2 regions of the Caballeronia sp. LZ001 genome follow, and region 1 is predicted to be linked to the other one. Evidence: riboswitches for the same ligand, from Rfam matches in the RefSeq annotation. Region 1 holds a riboswitch; the other holds the start of a gene.
What was found. A riboswitch is a leader RNA that binds a small molecule or an ion and turns the genes downstream of it on or off. The one in region 1 is predicted to bind thiamine pyrophosphate.
Positions count from the first base shown of each region.

Region 2: it holds a riboswitch for thiamine pyrophosphate, as region 1 does, so the genes downstream of both, P9292_RS28055 (FAD-dependent oxidoreductase) here and thiC (phosphomethylpyrimidine synthase ThiC) in region 1, are expected to answer to the same signal.

Region 1 covers NZ_JARTVX010000004.1:2,010,092-2,018,553, reverse strand. Annotated here, with positions in the region: gene P9292_RS20255 (hypothetical protein) at 1-516, opposite strand, end outside; gene P9292_RS20250 (DMT family transporter) at 636-1,562, opposite strand; gene P9292_RS20245 (L-lactate permease) at 1,660-3,261, opposite strand; gene P9292_RS20240 (hypothetical protein) at 3,490-3,636, opposite strand; gene P9292_RS20235 (hypothetical protein) at 3,905-4,450, opposite strand; gene P9292_RS20230 (glycine zipper domain-containing protein) at 4,658-4,870, opposite strand; gene thiC (phosphomethylpyrimidine synthase ThiC) at 5,091-7,022, opposite strand; TPP riboswitch at 7,200-7,339, opposite strand; gene P9292_RS20220 (EamA family transporter) at 7,641-8,462, shown strand, end outside.
Region 2 covers NZ_JARTVX010000004.1:3,647,068-3,655,529, forward strand. Annotated here, with positions in the region: gene P9292_RS28040 (glutamate synthase-related protein) at 1-2,310, shown strand, start outside; gene P9292_RS28045 (glutamate synthase subunit beta) at 2,389-3,855, shown strand; gene P9292_RS28050 (ABC transporter ATP-binding protein/permease) at 3,989-5,731, opposite strand; TPP riboswitch at 5,980-6,107, shown strand; gene P9292_RS28055 (FAD-dependent oxidoreductase) at 6,310-7,452, shown strand; gene thiS (sulfur carrier protein ThiS) at 7,471-7,668, shown strand; gene P9292_RS28065 (thiazole synthase) at 7,695-8,462, shown strand, end outside.

The DNA of each region.
Region 1 (8,462 bases):
CTGCTTCGCGGGCGATACATCGAGCGGCCCGAGCATGATCGTCTTAAGCCTGCCGCGTCCGAGCACGCGCGCGAGTTCCGCGAAGACGCAATAGTTGAAGACGAGCGTGACAAGCAGAATCTGCACGGCCCAGAATTGCGGCCAGTTCAGATGGTCCAGCAAGTCCTGGTGCGCGGCCGCAAGACTATGCGTCTCTTTCCAGAACTCGAACAAGCGCTCCAGGTAATGAAGCACCAGCGCGACGAGCGTATAAATGACGGTTTTCCATCCCGCATTCCAGATGAGCGGGCGCTCGGGATAGCGATTGATGAACGGAAGCATATCGGCGAATAGAACCGCCTTGCCGAGAATGAGTGAGGCGACGAGCACGGATGCCGACGCGGGAATCGACAGGCCGGCGCCTTTCACCATGAGCGCGTGCACGACCATCACCACGTGCAGCACGACGAAGAAGAACAAGGTGGGCGGCAGCATCTTCATCAATTCGTGCCTGGCCTTCGCGAAAAAGTCGTGCATGGTCTGCTCCAGGAAACGCATGGATGCGCATGCCGGCGCGTTGCACGAAATGCAACGCGCATCCGAACAATTCGATGAATCTCGCACTGCGGCAGCGGCTGCGCTGTTTGCAGTCTAGTTCAGCCTACGAGCTTGCGGCGTCCTGAAAACGGCAGGCGCTTGATCGCGCCGGTGGCGAGCGCGGTGCCCGCAAGCACGACGGCGCAGCCTTCGAGCATGACGAGCGACACCCGCTCATGCAGAAACAACGCGCCCCACAGAATGCCGAAGAGCGGAATGACGAAAGTGACGGTCATCGCGCGCGCGGGACCGACGACCGCGACCAGATGGTAGTAGATGAAGTACGCGATACCCGTGCAACCCACGCCCAGCGCGAGCACCGCCGCCCATGCAGGCGCGGAGACCGGCGCGGCGGGCCACGTGACGAAGGCGATAGGCGCGAGCACGAGCGTCGCGCCGATCATGCTGCCCGCGGCGTTGGTCATGGCATCGACGTCCATCAGATACTTTTTCGCGAAGTTGCCCGCAACACCATATAGCGCCGATGCCGCGAGCGCCGCGGCCGCCGCCAACACGCCCGCCGCGCCCGATCCCGCCGATCCGGGCGAGCCTTCTATCTGATTCCACACGAGCAGCAGCACCCCCGCGAAACCGATCGCCGTGCCGATAGTGCGCAAGGTCGTGAGGCGGTCCTTCAGCCAGAGATAGGCGACGAGCGCGCCCCACAGCGGCGTCGTCGCATTGATGACGGATGTGGCGCCGGCCGAAAGCGTCAGCTCCGCATAAGCGAAGAGGCAGAACGGCGCGGCCGAATTGAGAATGCCGACGATGAGTAGCGGTAGCGCACGCTTGCGCATGATCGCGAGACTGCTCGAAAACTGGCGGCGGCCGAGCAGCATGGCGACGAGAAACACGGCGCCGATGCCGACGCGCAAGGCCATGAGCGGCGCGACGCCGAACTCGGCGACGCCCACGCGGATAAAGAGAAACGACGCGCCCCAGAGCGCGGCGAGACAGACGAGTTGCAACAAATTGACGGGTGACATGACGATGCGGACTTCAGTGTTCCAAGGAAAAGTCCGCGCATGTTAGCACCGCGCCGCGTGCCGTCGGTCATCGCGCCGATGAGACCGCAAGGAACAATCAATGTGGCGGAATCATCCACGTCAACACGTTCTGCTGCAGCCACACGAGAATGCCGAGAATGATGGTGAGCAGAATCGAATGCTTGAAGGTGCGCGCGAAGACGAGTCCTTCCTTGCCCTTGAGTTCGGTCGTGGCGACGCCCGTCGAAATGTTTTGCGGCGAGATCATCTTGCCCATCACGCCGCCGGACGAATTGGTCGCGGCCATCAGCACAGGATTGAGATTGAGTTGATGAGCGGCGACCACCTGAAGGTTGCCGAAGAGCGCGTTGCCCGAGGTATCGCTGCCTGAGAGAAACACCGCCACCCAGCCGAGAAAGGCCGACACGAGCGGGAAGAACGGCCCGACCGAGGCCACCCCGAGTCCGAGCGTGTAGTTCATGCCCGAGTAGTTCATGAGATACGCGAGCCCGACGATGGTCGCCACCGTGAAGATGGCAATGCGCGTTTGCACCCAGGTATCGACGATAGCGTGGCCGAACTCGCTTGCCGGCAGCTTTACCAGGAGCGCGGTGATGATGGCCGCCACGAGAATCGCCGTGCCGGTGGCGAGCGGCTGGAAGTCCCAGATCGCGCCGTAGGGCTGATTGTAGAGCGTGATGTAGACCGCCTTGTCGAGCCCCGGCCACGGGACCTTCACGTCGCCGATGAGGAAGATCTTGGCTACCGTCCAGACGATCACCACGACCGAGACGACGATCCACGGCATCCATCCCTGAGCGGCCGAGACGTTGCCGCGCGCGTTGGCAAGGCGATCGACGTTCACCGCGAAGCGTTCGTCGGGCGCGGGCTTCCAGACGCGCAGGAACGCTATGGTGAGGATCAGCGAGACGAGCGAGGAGAGGACATCGGTGAGCGAATAGCTGATGTAGTTCGACGTGACATACTGCGTCAACGCGAACGCGCCGCCCGAGACGAGCAGCACGGGCCACACGCGCAGCATGTTGCGAAAGCCCGCGTAGATACCGATAACATAGAACGGCAGGAAGAACGCGAAGAACGGCAACTGGCGGCCGACCATCTTGGCGAGCGCATCGGTGGGCAAATGCGTGACCGCGCCGAGCACGGTGATCGGTACGCCGAGCGCGCCGAACGCGACTGGCGCCGTGTTGAAGATCAGCGTGAACGTGAGTGCTTCGAGCGTCGGAAAGCCGAGCAAGATCAAGAGCGAACTGGTGATGGCGATCGGCGTGCCGAAGCCCGAGATGCCTTCGAGCAACGCGCCGAACGAAAAGCCGATGACCACGAGCACGATGCGCCGGTCGTTCGGCAGGTTGTCGATCATCCACACGCGAAACGCTTCGAAGCGTCCCGAGCGTTGCGCGACGTTGTAGAGCAGGATCGCGGAGAACACGATCCACATCACCGGCCAGAGCGCGAACACGGCGCCGGCCGCGATGGAGTCGAGCGCGAGTCCAACCGGGAAGTGCCAGCCCACCATCGCGATGATCAACGCGACGATCAGTCCCGCAAGCGAAGCCTGCCACGCGGGACGGCGCGCCCAGCCGAGCATGACGAGTACGACGATGATAGGCAACGCGGCAACGATAAAGGAGAGCGCGAGCGAACCCGCGATAGGCTTGAGGATCTGATGGAACATCGGGTCTCCTGTGTCTCTATTCTTGGATGGATGCCGCGGTCTTCGCTGCTGGTTCGAGTGGTATCGAAGACTTTAAGCAACCGCATAACGCGCTCACTAAGAATAGGGCGAGGATGGCCCTCGTCAAGGCTTGAATATTGGCGTAAGGATGCCGGATGGAAGCGGAAAGGGACGTGACGCATCTGCTCCGTTCGGACGGTTGGTCACGCGTTTCGCGGGATGCGGCGCTCAGCTCTCGACGGTCGCTGGAGTAGCCGTCGTTCGTTGTGCCGCGCTGGATTCAAGACGCGATGCCGGCACTTGGCGAAACACCCAGAGCGCGAGCAGCCCAAGGGATGCGACCATCCACAGCAGGAAAAAAGCGAAGGCCATCATGTCCAATCCCCGAGAACGATAGGTAACGCTTGGGCTGCCACCCGCGCTGTCCGATAAGTAGGGATACCATTTAGCGATAATCGTGCCAAAGCACCGGCGTAATGCGCCAGGGCCTTGTCGGATAAGGAAAGTGACCGATCGTACAGAGCGGCAAGGCAAGCGAATTGCTTCTGCATTGCCGGAAAATGTTTCAGAGTTGTTACTTTTTTCGGTAATAGCGGCGCAGAATGCGACATCGACGCCGCATTCGAGCGTGGGGTTTCATTATTCAATGGCCATGGCCGCCACCGCCATGTCCACCGCCGCCTTGCCCACTGCCACCGCCGCCGTGCCATCCGCCGCCACCGCCGTGCCATCCACCGCCGCCGCCATGCCATCCGCCGCCATAGCCGCGTCCCCAGCAACATCCGCCGCCGCCCCAGTAGCCGAAGCCGATCGACACCGACGGATAACCGTAGCCGTAGTAACCGGGGTAAGCAGCATATGCGGGATAAGCGGCGTAAGCGGGATAAGGTGCGTACGCGTAAGGATAGGGATAAGCCGGCGCATACGGCGTGCTCGTATAGATCGTCGAGTAGTCGACTGTCGGCGCGGCCACTGCGTACTGAGCTTGCGACGGCGCGTTCGCGGCACTGACGCCCGAAGCACCTTGCGCCGGTAACGCGAACTCACGTTGCGTGTAGGCAGCGGGAACCGGCGGATAGTAATAAGCAGGGTAGTCGGGATACGGCAGGTAGCATCCGCCGAGAAGCAATCCGGCAGCAAGCGAAACGGCCGCTGCCCTGTAACCGAAGATGATGCGCGGGGAAATCATGATGCTGCTCCTTGCTTGCGGCTTGCCGGACTCTACCTATGCGATTGCGAGGAAGGGTCCGTTAAGAAGGAGCTTACTCGATCGTTGCGGCGTGCGCGTCGCGCGTCCGCTAACAAGCCTCGGCGTGTATCAATCCTGAAACAGCCCTCGATCGAAGCGGCGGCAAGCATCACTGCTTGCCGCATGAGATGACTGTGGATCGCCCACTTACTTCCCGACTTGATTGCCGATAACCCCGCCTACTGCCGCGCCCCCCAGCGTCGATAACGCGCTTCCGCCGATCACGGCCCCACCCGCGGCGCCAACACCAGCGCCAACGGCCGTATCGCGTTGACGCGTCGTCATGTTGTCGCAGGCCGTGAGTCCGGCGAGAAGGGAAACGACCACTGCTGCGGCGCCGATTTGTTTGATGATTTTCATGTCGACTCTCCAGAACGATTGATCAATGAAACGGCCGCGGCTTTGCCCACGCGTCCTGCCGTTCGATCACGATCTGGCTTTCATCGACGGACGCCGCAACGTTTTTTTCGCCGGTTCGTTCGTTTATCAGCAGGAAAGATGCCCGAAACGGTGCACGCGCGCGCCATGCAAAAACGGTCTGCAAGGAAGCACAGGCCGTTGCGTACAGTCAGCGTTTGCTTCAGGTCGGCTGATAAATCTCCGCGCCCTTCCTCACGAACTCGATGGCCTTGGTCTGCATGCCCTTGGCGAGCGCATCGCTTTCGGAGACGCCTTGCTTGGCCGCGAAGTCGCGCACGTCCTGCGTGATCTTCATCGAGCAGAAGTGCGGGCCGCACATTGAGCAGAAATGCGCGACCTTGGCGGAATCCTTCGGCAAGGTTTCGTCGTGAAACTCGCGCGCCTTGTCGGGATCGAGGCCGAGGTTGAACTGGTCTTCCCAGCGAAACTCGAAGCGTGCCTTGGATAGCGCGTTGTCGCGCACCTGCGCGCCCGGATGACCCTTCGCCAGATCGGCCGCGTGCGCCGCGAGCTTGTAAGTGATGATGCCGGTCTTGACGTCGTCCTTGTTCGGAAGTCCGAGATGCTCCTTCGGCGTGACGTAGCAAAGCATGGCGGTGCCGAACCAGCCGATCATCGCCGCGCCGATGCCCGAGGTGATGTGATCGTATCCCGGCGCGATGTCGGTGGTGAGCGGCCCGAGCGTGTAGAAGGGCGCCTCGTCGCACCATTCCAGTTGCAGGTCCATGTTCTCCTTGATGAGCTGCATCGGCACATGGCCGGGGCCTTCGATCATCACTTGCACGTCGTGCTTCCACGCGATCTGCGTGAGTTCGCCGAGCGTCTTCAGTTCACCGAGCTGGGCTTCGTCGTTCGCGTCGTAGATGGAGCCGGGACGCAGGCCGTCGCCGAGCGAGAACGAGACGTCGTACTGCTTCATGATCTCGCAGATGTCTTCGAAGTGCTCGTAGATGAAGCTTTCCCGATGATGCGCGAGACACCATTTCGCCATGATCGAGCCGCCGCGCGAGACGATACCCGTCATGCGGTTGGCCGTCAGCGGCACGTATTGCAGGCGCACGCCCGCGTGAATGGTGAAGTAATCGACGCCTTGCTCGGCTTGCTCGACGAGCGTGTCGCGAAAGATTTCCCAAGTCAGGTCTTCGGCCTTGCCGTTGACCTTCTCGAGCGCCTGATAGATCGGCACCGTGCCGATCGGCACCGGCGAATTGCGGATGATCCACTCGCGCGTCTCGTGAATATGCTTGCCCGTGGACAAGTCCATCACCGTGTCGCCGCCCCAGCGGATCGCCCAGGTCATCTTGTCGACTTCCTCGCCGATCGACGAACTCACCGCCGAATTGCCGATGTTCGCGTTGATCTTCACGAGGAAGTTGCGCCCGATGATCATCGGCTCGCTTTCCGGGTGATTGATGTTCGCGGGGATGATCGCGCGGCCGCGCGCCACTTCATCGCGTACGAACTCGGGCGTGATGGCCTTCAGGGCGTCCTTGTCGAACGGCACCGCGCCGAACGACTGGCCGGGATGCTGACGGCCCATCATCGCGGCGAGTTTTTCGCCGTTCGGACCGCTCGTCTTGAGGCTTTCGAGGTATTCGGCGCGGCGCTGATTCTCGCGAATGGCGATGTATTCCATCTCCGGCGTGACGATGCCCTGCCGCGCGTAATGCATCTGCGACACGTTCTTGCCGGGCGTCGCGCGTCGCGGATGACGATGCAGATCCGGGAAGCGCAGCTCGGCCGTTTTCGGATCGGCGGCGCGCTCGCGGCCGAATTCGCTCGAAAGACCCGCGAGTTCCTCGGTGTCGCCGCGCGCTTCGATCCAGCCGGCGCGCAACGCGGGCAAACCGGAGCGGATGTCGATCTTCGCGTCCGGATCGGAGTAGGGGCCGGACGTGTCGTACACGTACACCGGCGGATTCTTTTCGCCGCCGAAACTGTCGGGCGTGTCGGACTGCGTGATCTCGCGCATCGGCACGCGGATGTCGGGCGTCGAACCCGTCACGTAGACCTTGCGCGAGTTGGGCAGCGGCGCGATGGCGGCTGCATCGACGACGGCGTTTTCGGACAGGAACTTGGGATTCGCATTCATGTGCTGTTTCTCCTTTTCAGTCGCAGGGACGGTAATTGACAGCGAGCACGCGGGCGATCGAATGAACGACGAACAAACGAACGCCGGCGAGCTCGGCTGATTCAGGAGCTAGACAGGGAGGAACGAGATGGAAAGGTGCGGGCCCGAGAAGACGTGGCGCGTGAGAGAGATACCGTGCGCCGAGGCCCGAACGCTTCCCTGCGCTGGCATTATCCAGATCAGGTTCAAAGGGTATTTCTCACCCACATTGCACGGGCCATTCAGTCGACGCAGCCGGACGAATCGCGATGTGCAACGCAGGACCCCCGCGTTAGCAGGCGTCACCATACATCGTGGCGTGGCATCTTGGCAACCGTTCGCGAAGTTTGCGCTGAAGCGCAGGCGCTTACTGCATAATGGCGAGCGCGCGATTTTCGGTACTTACCCGGATGTCGTCAGCAGTCGCCCCGCCTGTCGCTTCCGCACTTCTTTCGCTCCGTCATGCCGTCCATCGTCAGTCCCGCCTCGTTCGTCACCTGGCGCGCGCGTTCTTCAAGCTCATGCCCCGTTCGGTCGATTGGCGGCAGTCCCCATTGCAAGTCTCTTGCCCCGATCCGGGCGCGCTTCGCGGAGTAATGCATGTCTGCCGTACCTCCGCGTCTGCCGCTCGGTTTTCCCGACCGCTTTCCGTTTCGCGCTCCTCGCAGCCTCAAGGGACGCGTCGCGCTCGCGCTGGCCGTCGTTTATCTCGTGTGGGGATCGACGTATCTCGGCATTCACCTGGCGCTCGAATCGTTTCCGCCGCTCATGCTTGGCGGCCTGCGTAACCTGTGCGCTGGCGTCGGTCTCTTCGTGATCGCCGTGCATCGCAAGGCGGTGTGGCCGACGGCGCGTGAAGTACGGAATGCAGCGATCGTCGGGACTTTGCTCGAAGGTTTGTCGAGCGGGATGATGGCTTACGGCATGCGCACGGTGGGAACCGGCACGGCTGCCGTGATGGTGGCTACCGTGCCGCTCTTCGCGACGATCTTCACCGCGCTTGCCGGGCGCAGTGTGGCGAAGGGCGAATGGTTTGCGGTGGCGCTGGGTCTCATGGGTATCGTGTTGCTCAATCATGGCGATCCCTCGCCGAGCTCGACCGTCGGCACGCTTGCCATCTTGTGCGCGGCAATTTTTTGGGCGGGCGGGGCGCATTTGGCAAGCCGTCTCTCGCAGCCTTCCGATCTGCTGATGTCGACTGCGTTGCAGATCGGGCTTGGCGGGCTTATCGCGACTGTCATCGCGTTCGTGTCAGGCGAGCGCCTTGGCCAAGTGAGCATGGGCGCGGGGTTTTCATTCTTGTATCTCGTCGTGATTGGTTCGATGGCCGCGTATGTCGCTTATAACTTTCTCATTCGGAACACGAGCACGATTGTCGCGACGAGTTGTCTTTACGTGAATCCGGTCGTCGCGGTTTCATTG
Region 2 (8,462 bases), 1.6 Mb from region 1:
CATCGCGATGCCTTCGGCGACAACCCGGTTCTCGCGAACATGCTCGATGCGGGCGGCGAATACGCTTATCGCGTGCGCGGCGAAGAGCATATGTGGACGCCGGATGCCATCGCCAAACTGCAACACTCGGCGCGCAGCAACTCGTATCAGACGTACAAGGAATACGCGCATCTGATCAACGACCAGACGAAGCGTCACATGACGTTCCGTGGTCTCTTCGAGTTCAAGCTCGACCCGTCGAAGGCCATTCCGCTAGACGAAGTGGAGCCGGCGAAGGACATCGTGAAGCGTTTTGCGACAGGCGCGATGTCGCTCGGCTCCATCAGCACGGAAGCGCACGCCACGCTCGCGGTCGCCATGAACCGTATCGGCGGCAAGTCGAACACGGGCGAAGGCGGCGAGGACGAGAAGCGCTACCGGAACGAACTGCGCGGCATTCCGATCAAGACCGGCGACACGCTCAAGTCCCTGATCGGCGATGAAATCGTCACCGACGTCGCGTTGAAAGACGGCGATTCGCTGCGCTCGAAGATCAAGCAGGTTGCATCGGGCCGCTTCGGCGTGACGGCGGAATATCTGTCGTCGGCGGATCAGATTCAAATCAAGATGGCGCAAGGCGCGAAACCTGGCGAAGGCGGGCAACTGCCGGGCCACAAGGTTTCCGACTATATCGGCAAGCTGCGTTACTCGGTGCCGGGCGTCGGTCTCATTTCGCCGCCGCCGCACCACGATATCTATTCGATCGAAGACCTGGCGCAGCTCATTCACGATCTGAAGAACGTGAATTCCGCGGCGAGCATTTCGGTGAAACTGGTGTCCGAAGTGGGCGTCGGCACCATCGCTGCGGGTGTGGCGAAGGCAAAGGCGGATCACGTCGTGATCGCGGGTCATGATGGCGGCACGGGTGCATCGCCCTTGTCGTCGCTGAAGCACGCGGGCACGCCGTGGGAACTCGGTCTTGCCGAAACGCAGCAGACGTTGGTGCTGAACCGTCTGCGTGGCCGTATCCGCGTGCAGGCCGACGGCCAGATGAAAACCGGCCGCGATGTCGTGATCGGCGCGCTGCTCGGCGCGGATGAATTCGGCTTCGCGACGGCGCCGCTCGTCGTCGAAGGCTGCATCATGATGCGCAAGTGCCATCTGAATACGTGCCCGGTCGGCGTCGCGACGCAAGATCCGGTGCTGCGCGCAAAGTTCACTGGCCAGCCGGAACACGTCGTCAACTTCTTCTTCTTCATTGCGGAAGAAGTGCGCGAGATCATGGCGCAACTGGGTATTCGCAAGTTCGAGGATCTGATCGGCCACGCCGAACTGCTCGACACGAAAAAGGGCGTCGAGCACTGGAAGGCGAAGGGTCTCGACTTTTCGCGCGTGTTCTATCAAGTGCCGGTGGGCGCGGAAGTCGCGCGCAAGCACGTCGATGTGCAGGACCACGGTCTGGACAAGGCGCTCGATCACGTGTTGATCGAGAAGTCGAAGGCGGCGATCGAGAAGGGCGAGCACGTTTCGTTCATCCAGCCGGTGCGCAACGTGAACCGCACGGTCGGCGCCATGCTGTCCGGGTTGATCGCGAAGAAGTACGGCCACGACGGTTTGCCCGACGACTCCATCCATATCCAGTTGAAGGGCACGGCGGGCCAGAGCTTCGGCGCGTTCCTCGCCAAGGGCGTGACACTCGACCTCGTCGGCGACGGTAACGACTATGTCGGCAAGGGCATGTCGGGCGGGCGCATCATCATTCGCCCGACCAACGACTTCCGTGGCAAGTCCGAGGAGAACATCATCTGCGGCAACACGGTGATGTACGGCGCTATCGAAGGCGAGTCGTACTTCCGTGGCGTCGCGGGCGAGCGCTTCTGCGTGCGTAACTCGGGCGCGACGGCAGTCGTCGAAGGCACGGGCGATCACGGCTGCGAATACATGACGGGCGGCACGGTGGTCGTGCTCGGCGAGACGGGCCGTAACTTCGCGGCGGGCATGTCGGGCGGCGTCGCGTTCGTGTTCGATCCGGACGGCACGTTCGGCGCCAAGTGCAACAAGACCATGGTGGCCCTCGATCCGGTGCTGCAACAGGCCGAACAGGAGCGCACGGTGTATCGCGCGCTGTGGCATGCCGGCAAGACCGACGAAGCGCTGCTCAAGGGTTTGATCGAGCGTCACTTCCAGTTCACCGGATCGCCGCGTGCCAAGGCGCTGCTCGAAAACTGGGATGCGTCGCGCCGTCAGTTCGTGAAGGTGTTCCCGACCGACTACAAGCGCGCGCTCGGCGAGATCGGCGCGAAGAAGGCAAAGGACGCACTCGCGGCCTGAGCGGTCTCACTATAGAAGAGCTCTCCGGTACGCCGGAGAGCGAGTTCCTCACCAAATACAGAGAAAGAAGAGAACCACATGGGCAAGGCAACCGGTTTTCTCGAGTTCGAACGCCGCCACGAGGCGTACGAAGCACCGCTGACCCGCGTCAAGCATTACAAGGAATTCGTCGCCGCGCTGACCGATGAAGACGCCAAGGTTCAGGGCGCGCGCTGCATGGACTGCGGCATTCCGTTTTGCAACAACGGTTGTCCGGTGAACAACATCATTCCGGACTTCAACGATCTCGTGTTCCGTCAGGACTGGAAGAGCGCGATCGAAGTGCTGCATTCGACCAACAACTTCCCCGAGTTCACGGGACGCATTTGTCCGGCGCCGTGCGAGTCGGCTTGCACGCTCGGTATCAATGACGATCCGGTGGGCATCAAGTCGATCGAGCACGCGATCATCGACAAGGCGTGGACCGAAGGCTGGGTCACGCCGCAGCCGCCCAAACACAAGACCGGCAAGAAGGTTGCGGTGGTCGGCTCCGGTCCCGCCGGGCTCGCGGTCGCGCAGCAACTGGGACGCGCCGGTCACGACGTGGTTGTGTTCGAAAAGAACGATCGCATTGGTGGTTTGCTGCGTTATGGCATTCCCGACTTCAAGCTGGAGAAGTGGCTGATCGACCGCCGCATGCGCCAGATGGAAGCGGAGGGCGTGTCGTTCCGCACCAACGTGTTCATCGGCAAGGACGCGCTGCCGGGGCACATCGGCAATACGGCCAAGGAAACCATCACGCCGGACGAACTGAAAGAACAGTTCGATGCGGTCGTGGTGGCGGGCGGTTCGGAAACGCCGCGCGATCTGCCGGTGCCGGGGCGCGAGCTGGAAGGCATCTATTACGCGATGGAATTCCTGCCGCAGCAGAACAAGGTTAACGCAGGCGACAAGCTCGCGGAGCAACTGGTCGCGAAGGGCAAGCATGTCGTCGTGATCGGCGGTGGCGACACGGGTTCGGATTGCGTCGGCACCTCGAACCGGCATGGCGCGAAGGGCGTGGTGCAGTTCGAACTGCTCGCGCAGCCGCCCGAGGAAGAGAACAAGCCGCTCGTGTGGCCCTACTGGCCGATCAAGCTGCGTACGTCGTCGTCGCATGAAGAGGGTTGCGAGCGTGACTGGTCGGTTGCGACGAAGCGTTTCGAAGGCAAGAACGGCAAGGTCGAGAAGCTGATCGCGGTGCGCGTCGAGTGGAAGAACGGCAAGATGCAGGAAGTGCCGAACAGCGAGTTCGAGCTGAAGGCCGACCTCGTGCTGCTCGCCATGGGCTTCACGCAGCCAGCTTCGCCGGTGCTGGATGCGTTTGGCGTCGACAAGGACGCGCGCGGTAACGTGCGCGCCTCGACCGAAGGTGACAAAGCGTATTACACGTCGGTGGACAAGGTGTTCACCGCAGGCGATATGCGGCGCGGTCAGTCGCTCGTGGTGTGGGCGATTCGCGAAGGGCGTCAGTGCGCGCGGTCGGTGGACGCGTATTTGATGGGCAGTAGCGAATTGCCGCGATAAGAGAGCGGGGTTGATGGGACGAAAGGGCGGACCTTTGGGGTTCGCCCTTTTTTGTTGGCGGGGTTATGCCACCAAAAAAAACCGCACCCACAATTGCTCGCGGATGCGGTTCTTCATTCAGCAAGAGACGGAATCAAGCCTCCGCCATCGTCCTCTCTATCTCGATCCGATAATCATGGAACAGCGCCACCGACTCCCGGTGCGCAACGCTCAAAATCGCCGCCTTCGGCAAACGTTCGACGAGCGTGTTGTAGATATGCAGTTCGTTATCCGCATCGAGCGCGCTGGTGGCTTCGTCGAGGAACAGGAAGTCGGGCTTGTGCAGCAGCACGCGCGCGGCGGCAAGACGCTGTTGCTCGCCCGGCGACAAGCTGCGCGCCCAGTGCGCACTTTCTTCCAGGCGGTCGCCATACTCGGCCAGATTGCACAGACGCAGCGCCTCGCGCGATTCCTCGTCGGTGAAGGTGCCACCCGGCGACGGATAGCTCAACGCCGCGCGCAGCGTGCCGATCGGCAGATAGCTCACTTGCGGGATAAACAGCATCTTCGCGTCGACGGGTGCGTCGATACTACCGTCGCCGAACGGCCAAAGGCCCGCCAGCGCCCGCATCAGCGTGCTCTTGCCCGCGCCCGACGGCCCGACTATCAGCCAGCGCGATCCCGGTTCTATCGTCACATCGCCCACGCGCGAAAGCGGCGTGCCATTCGGCAGTGCGAGCGCAAGCCCCTTGGTCGTCAGCGCTTTCGTGCTCGTGTAATGCAGGTTGATACCGCCATGCGCCGTTGCCGGCGACGTTTCCTCGCGGATATGCGTCGAGCGCATCACACGCTTGAATTCGCGCAGACGATTCACCGTGGCGCGCCATTCGACCAAGGTCGAGTAACTGTTGATGAACCAGGAGAACGAATCGCTGACCGTGCCGAACGCCGATGAAATCTGCATCAAGACGCCGAACGAGAACGCGCCCGCGAAGTAGCGCGGCGCGGCAACCATGATCGGGAAGATGATGGCGATCTGTCCGTAGAAACTGAGCACGAAGGTCATGCGCTTCGTGTACTTCATGATCATCCACCAGTTGTCGCGAATGCGCTGGAAAATGGTCTTCGCGTTGGCCGTCTCGGTGGCAATGCCATCGTAAAACGCGATCTGCTCGGCATTCTCGCGCACGCGGATCAGCCCGAAGCGGAAATCGGCCTCGACCTTCTGTTGCTGGTAGTTGATCGACACCAGCGGATGTCCAACCTTCTGGATGATGACCGAGCCGATGATCGCGTAAAGCGCCGCCGCCCAGACCATGTAGCCGGGAATGACAAGCGGCGTGCCGAATGCCGTGATGGTCAGCGCGCCCGCGAGCGTCCACAAAATGGTGATGAACGTGACGAGCGTGACTAGCGTGGAAAGCAGATCGAGCGACAGAGACAGCGTGGTGGTCGCGAAGGATTGCAGGTCGTCGCTGATCCGCTGGTCGGGGTTATCGGCGAGACGGTCGCGTTCTATGCGGTAAAAAGCGCGGTCGCCGAACCACTGTTCGAGATACTTGTTGGTCAGCCACTGGCGCCAGCGGAAGCCGAGCATCTGCCGCAGATACCTCCCATAAACCGCGAGCAGAATGTACGCGAAGGCGAGGCCGGTGAAGACCAGCAGAAGGTGCGGAAAGTCGTGGACGTTCTTGTTCTGCAGCGCGTTGTAGAACGCCGCGCTCCAGCTGTTGAGCCGCACGTTGATCCATACGACCGTCATGTTGATCGCGATGATGGCAACAAGCAGACCCCATGCGAAGCCGCGCTCCTCCGAGACCCAGTAGGGCTTGATGAGGCTCCACGCAGAGACCGTGTCGGCTTGTTGCTGCGTGTTTTCCGGTTGAGAATTGGCCATGACCTTCCTGATGATATGCCGGTCCGAGTTACGAATGGACGCACCGCGCCGCGATACTCACACGCGCAGCCTCTTTCCTGTCCCGCAGATTGTTCAGAGGTTCCCTTAACTGCCGCTTAATTCCGTGCTCATTCGCACAACCATGCGGAGAACCATGCTCGCGGCATTGTGCCAGAGTGCCGACCGAGGCGACCAAAGGCGGGGAATCCCGGTTTGCAGCGGCTTTGGCTTTCATGGTCTAATGATCTTCGACGAAACAGGGGTGCTTCGCGCGCGATGTCATCGAATTATCGGTGTGCTGGCGCGGCGAGGCTGAGAGAGACCCTTTGCACCCGATCCGGGTAATACCGGCGAGGGAAGTTTCCGGAGAACGCGCGGCCGTCGCGCCTTTCCTCCAGGTTCTTCCATCATCTTTCTTTTCCGCCTGGCGCGCGTTGTTTGCGCTGCCGCTGCCGGGCCGGTCTCTCCTCTGCAAGTTTTGTCTTCGCGTTCGTGCGTTTGCTGCACGGCGTTATCAGTCGTGGATAAGACCGGAGCGGCGCCCAGCCTCGTTTCGATCGACAGGAGACATCGGAAAAGTGAACACGATCCATCAGCCCGCCGCGCGCCGGCCAGACTTCGCCGTCATCGGCGGAGGACTCGTCGGGCGGCTCGTGGCGTGGCAACTCGCGGGCGCGGGCCACGGCGTCGCGCTATACGAGCGCGGCGACGAGGCGGGCACGCAGTCGGCTGCGTGGGTGGCCGCCGCGATGCTCGCGCCGCTCGCCGAGGCGACGAGTGCGGAGCCGCTCGTCGTCGAACTCGGCGCGGCGTCGCTGGAACGCTGGCCGGGGCTCATCGCCGATTTGCCCGAGCCGGTTTACTTTCAGCGCAACGGCACGCTCGTCGTCTGGCACGGCGCGGATCGCGCGGAAGCGCCGCTATTCGAACGCAGGTTGCGCGCCAACGCGCCTGCAAGCTTGCTCGATGGCGGCTTCGTCAAGCTCGCGGGCGCGGAAGTCGCGCAAGCGGAACCCGCGCTCGGCACGCGTTTCGCGCAAGGCTGGCTGCTGCCGCACGAAGGTCAACTCGACAATCGTCAGGCGCTTCGAGCGCTCGCGGCCGGACTTGGGGCGCGCGGCGTGCGCACGCACTGGAATTCTCCGGTCGATGCTCTGCCCGACGCGCGCTGGATCATCGATTGCCGTGGGCTGGGCGGCAAAACGGCGTGGCCCGCGTTGCGTGGTATTCGCGGGGAAGTGGCGCGCGTGCATGCGCCGGGCATCGGGTTGTCGCGGCCGGTGCGGCTGCTGCATCCGCGTTATCCGCTGTATATCGCGCCGAAAGAGGACGATCTTTACGTGATCGGCGCGACCGAAGTCGAAGGCGAGGACATGTCGCCCGTGAGCGTGCGCTCGGCGCTGGAACTGATGAGTGCGGCATTCGCGGTGCATCCGGGTTTCGGCGAGGCGCGCATCCTCGAACTCAATTCTCAGTGCCGGCCGACGCTGCCGGATCATCGGCCGGCCATCGTCTGGGACGGGGCGCGGACCGTGCGCGTGAACGGCCTGTATCGGCACGGCTTCATGATCGCGCCGGAAGTCGCCGATGCCGCCTGCGCACTCGCCCAAGCCATCGCGGGCGGAACCGTCGCGGACGCCGCATCGTTCGCGGATTATCGCGGCGGCGCGCGCTGGTCCGAACTTCTGCATAGCGAACCGGCCATCGCGGCCGCGCTCTAGTCATCGAAAGTCAAAGCCATGAACATCCACATCAATCAGCGCGAATTCAGTCTGACCGATGCCGCCACCGTCACCGACGCGCTCGCCGTATTCGGCGCCAAACCGCCGTTCGCGGTCGCGCTCAACGGACAGTTCGTCGCGCGCGGCGAGCACGGCACGAAGACGCTTCGAGCCGGCGACAAGCTCGACGTCGTGTCGCCCGTCGCGGGCGGCTGAATCTATCGAATCCGAAGGATCGAATCATGACCTCACACACCGCCGCCCATAGTCTTACGCTCTACGGCCAGACGTTCCCGAGCCGTGTGCTGCTCGGCACATCGCGTTATCCGTCGCTGCAATCGCTTTCGGATTCCATCGATGCCGCGCGGCCCGGCATGGTGACCGTCGCGCTGCGCCGTCAGTCCGAGACTGGCGAGGCCGGTTTTTTCGAAGTCCTCAAGCGTCACGGCGTCGCGCTGCTGCCAAACACGGCGGGCTGCCAGAGCGTCGATGAAGTGCTGACCACCGCCTACATGGCGCGCGAGGTTTTCGACACGCCGTGGATCAAGCTGGAACTGATCGGCGACGACTACACGTTGCAGCCCGACCCGATCGGCCTCGTCGAAGCGGCGGGCAAGCTCGTGCGCGACGGCTTCAAGGTGCTGCCTTATTGCACCGAGGATCTCGTGATCGGCCGCCGTCTGCTCGATGCCGGCTGCGAGGCGTTGATGCCCTGGGGCGCGCCCATCGGCACCGGCAAGGGCGTGACCAATCCCTACGGTCTGCGCACGTTGCGCGAGCGGCTGCCAGACGTGCCGCTGATCGTCGATGCAGGCCTCGGCGTGCCCTCGCATGCGTGCCAGGTGATGGAGTGGGGTTTCGACGGTGTGCTCTTGAACACCGCCGTGTCGCAGGCGACCTTTCCGTCGCAGATGGCGCGCGCGTTCGCCCTGGGTGTCGAAGCCGGGCGCACGGCGTTTCTCGCCGGTCCGATGGCCGAGCGCGACAGCGCGCAGGCCAGCACGCCGGTC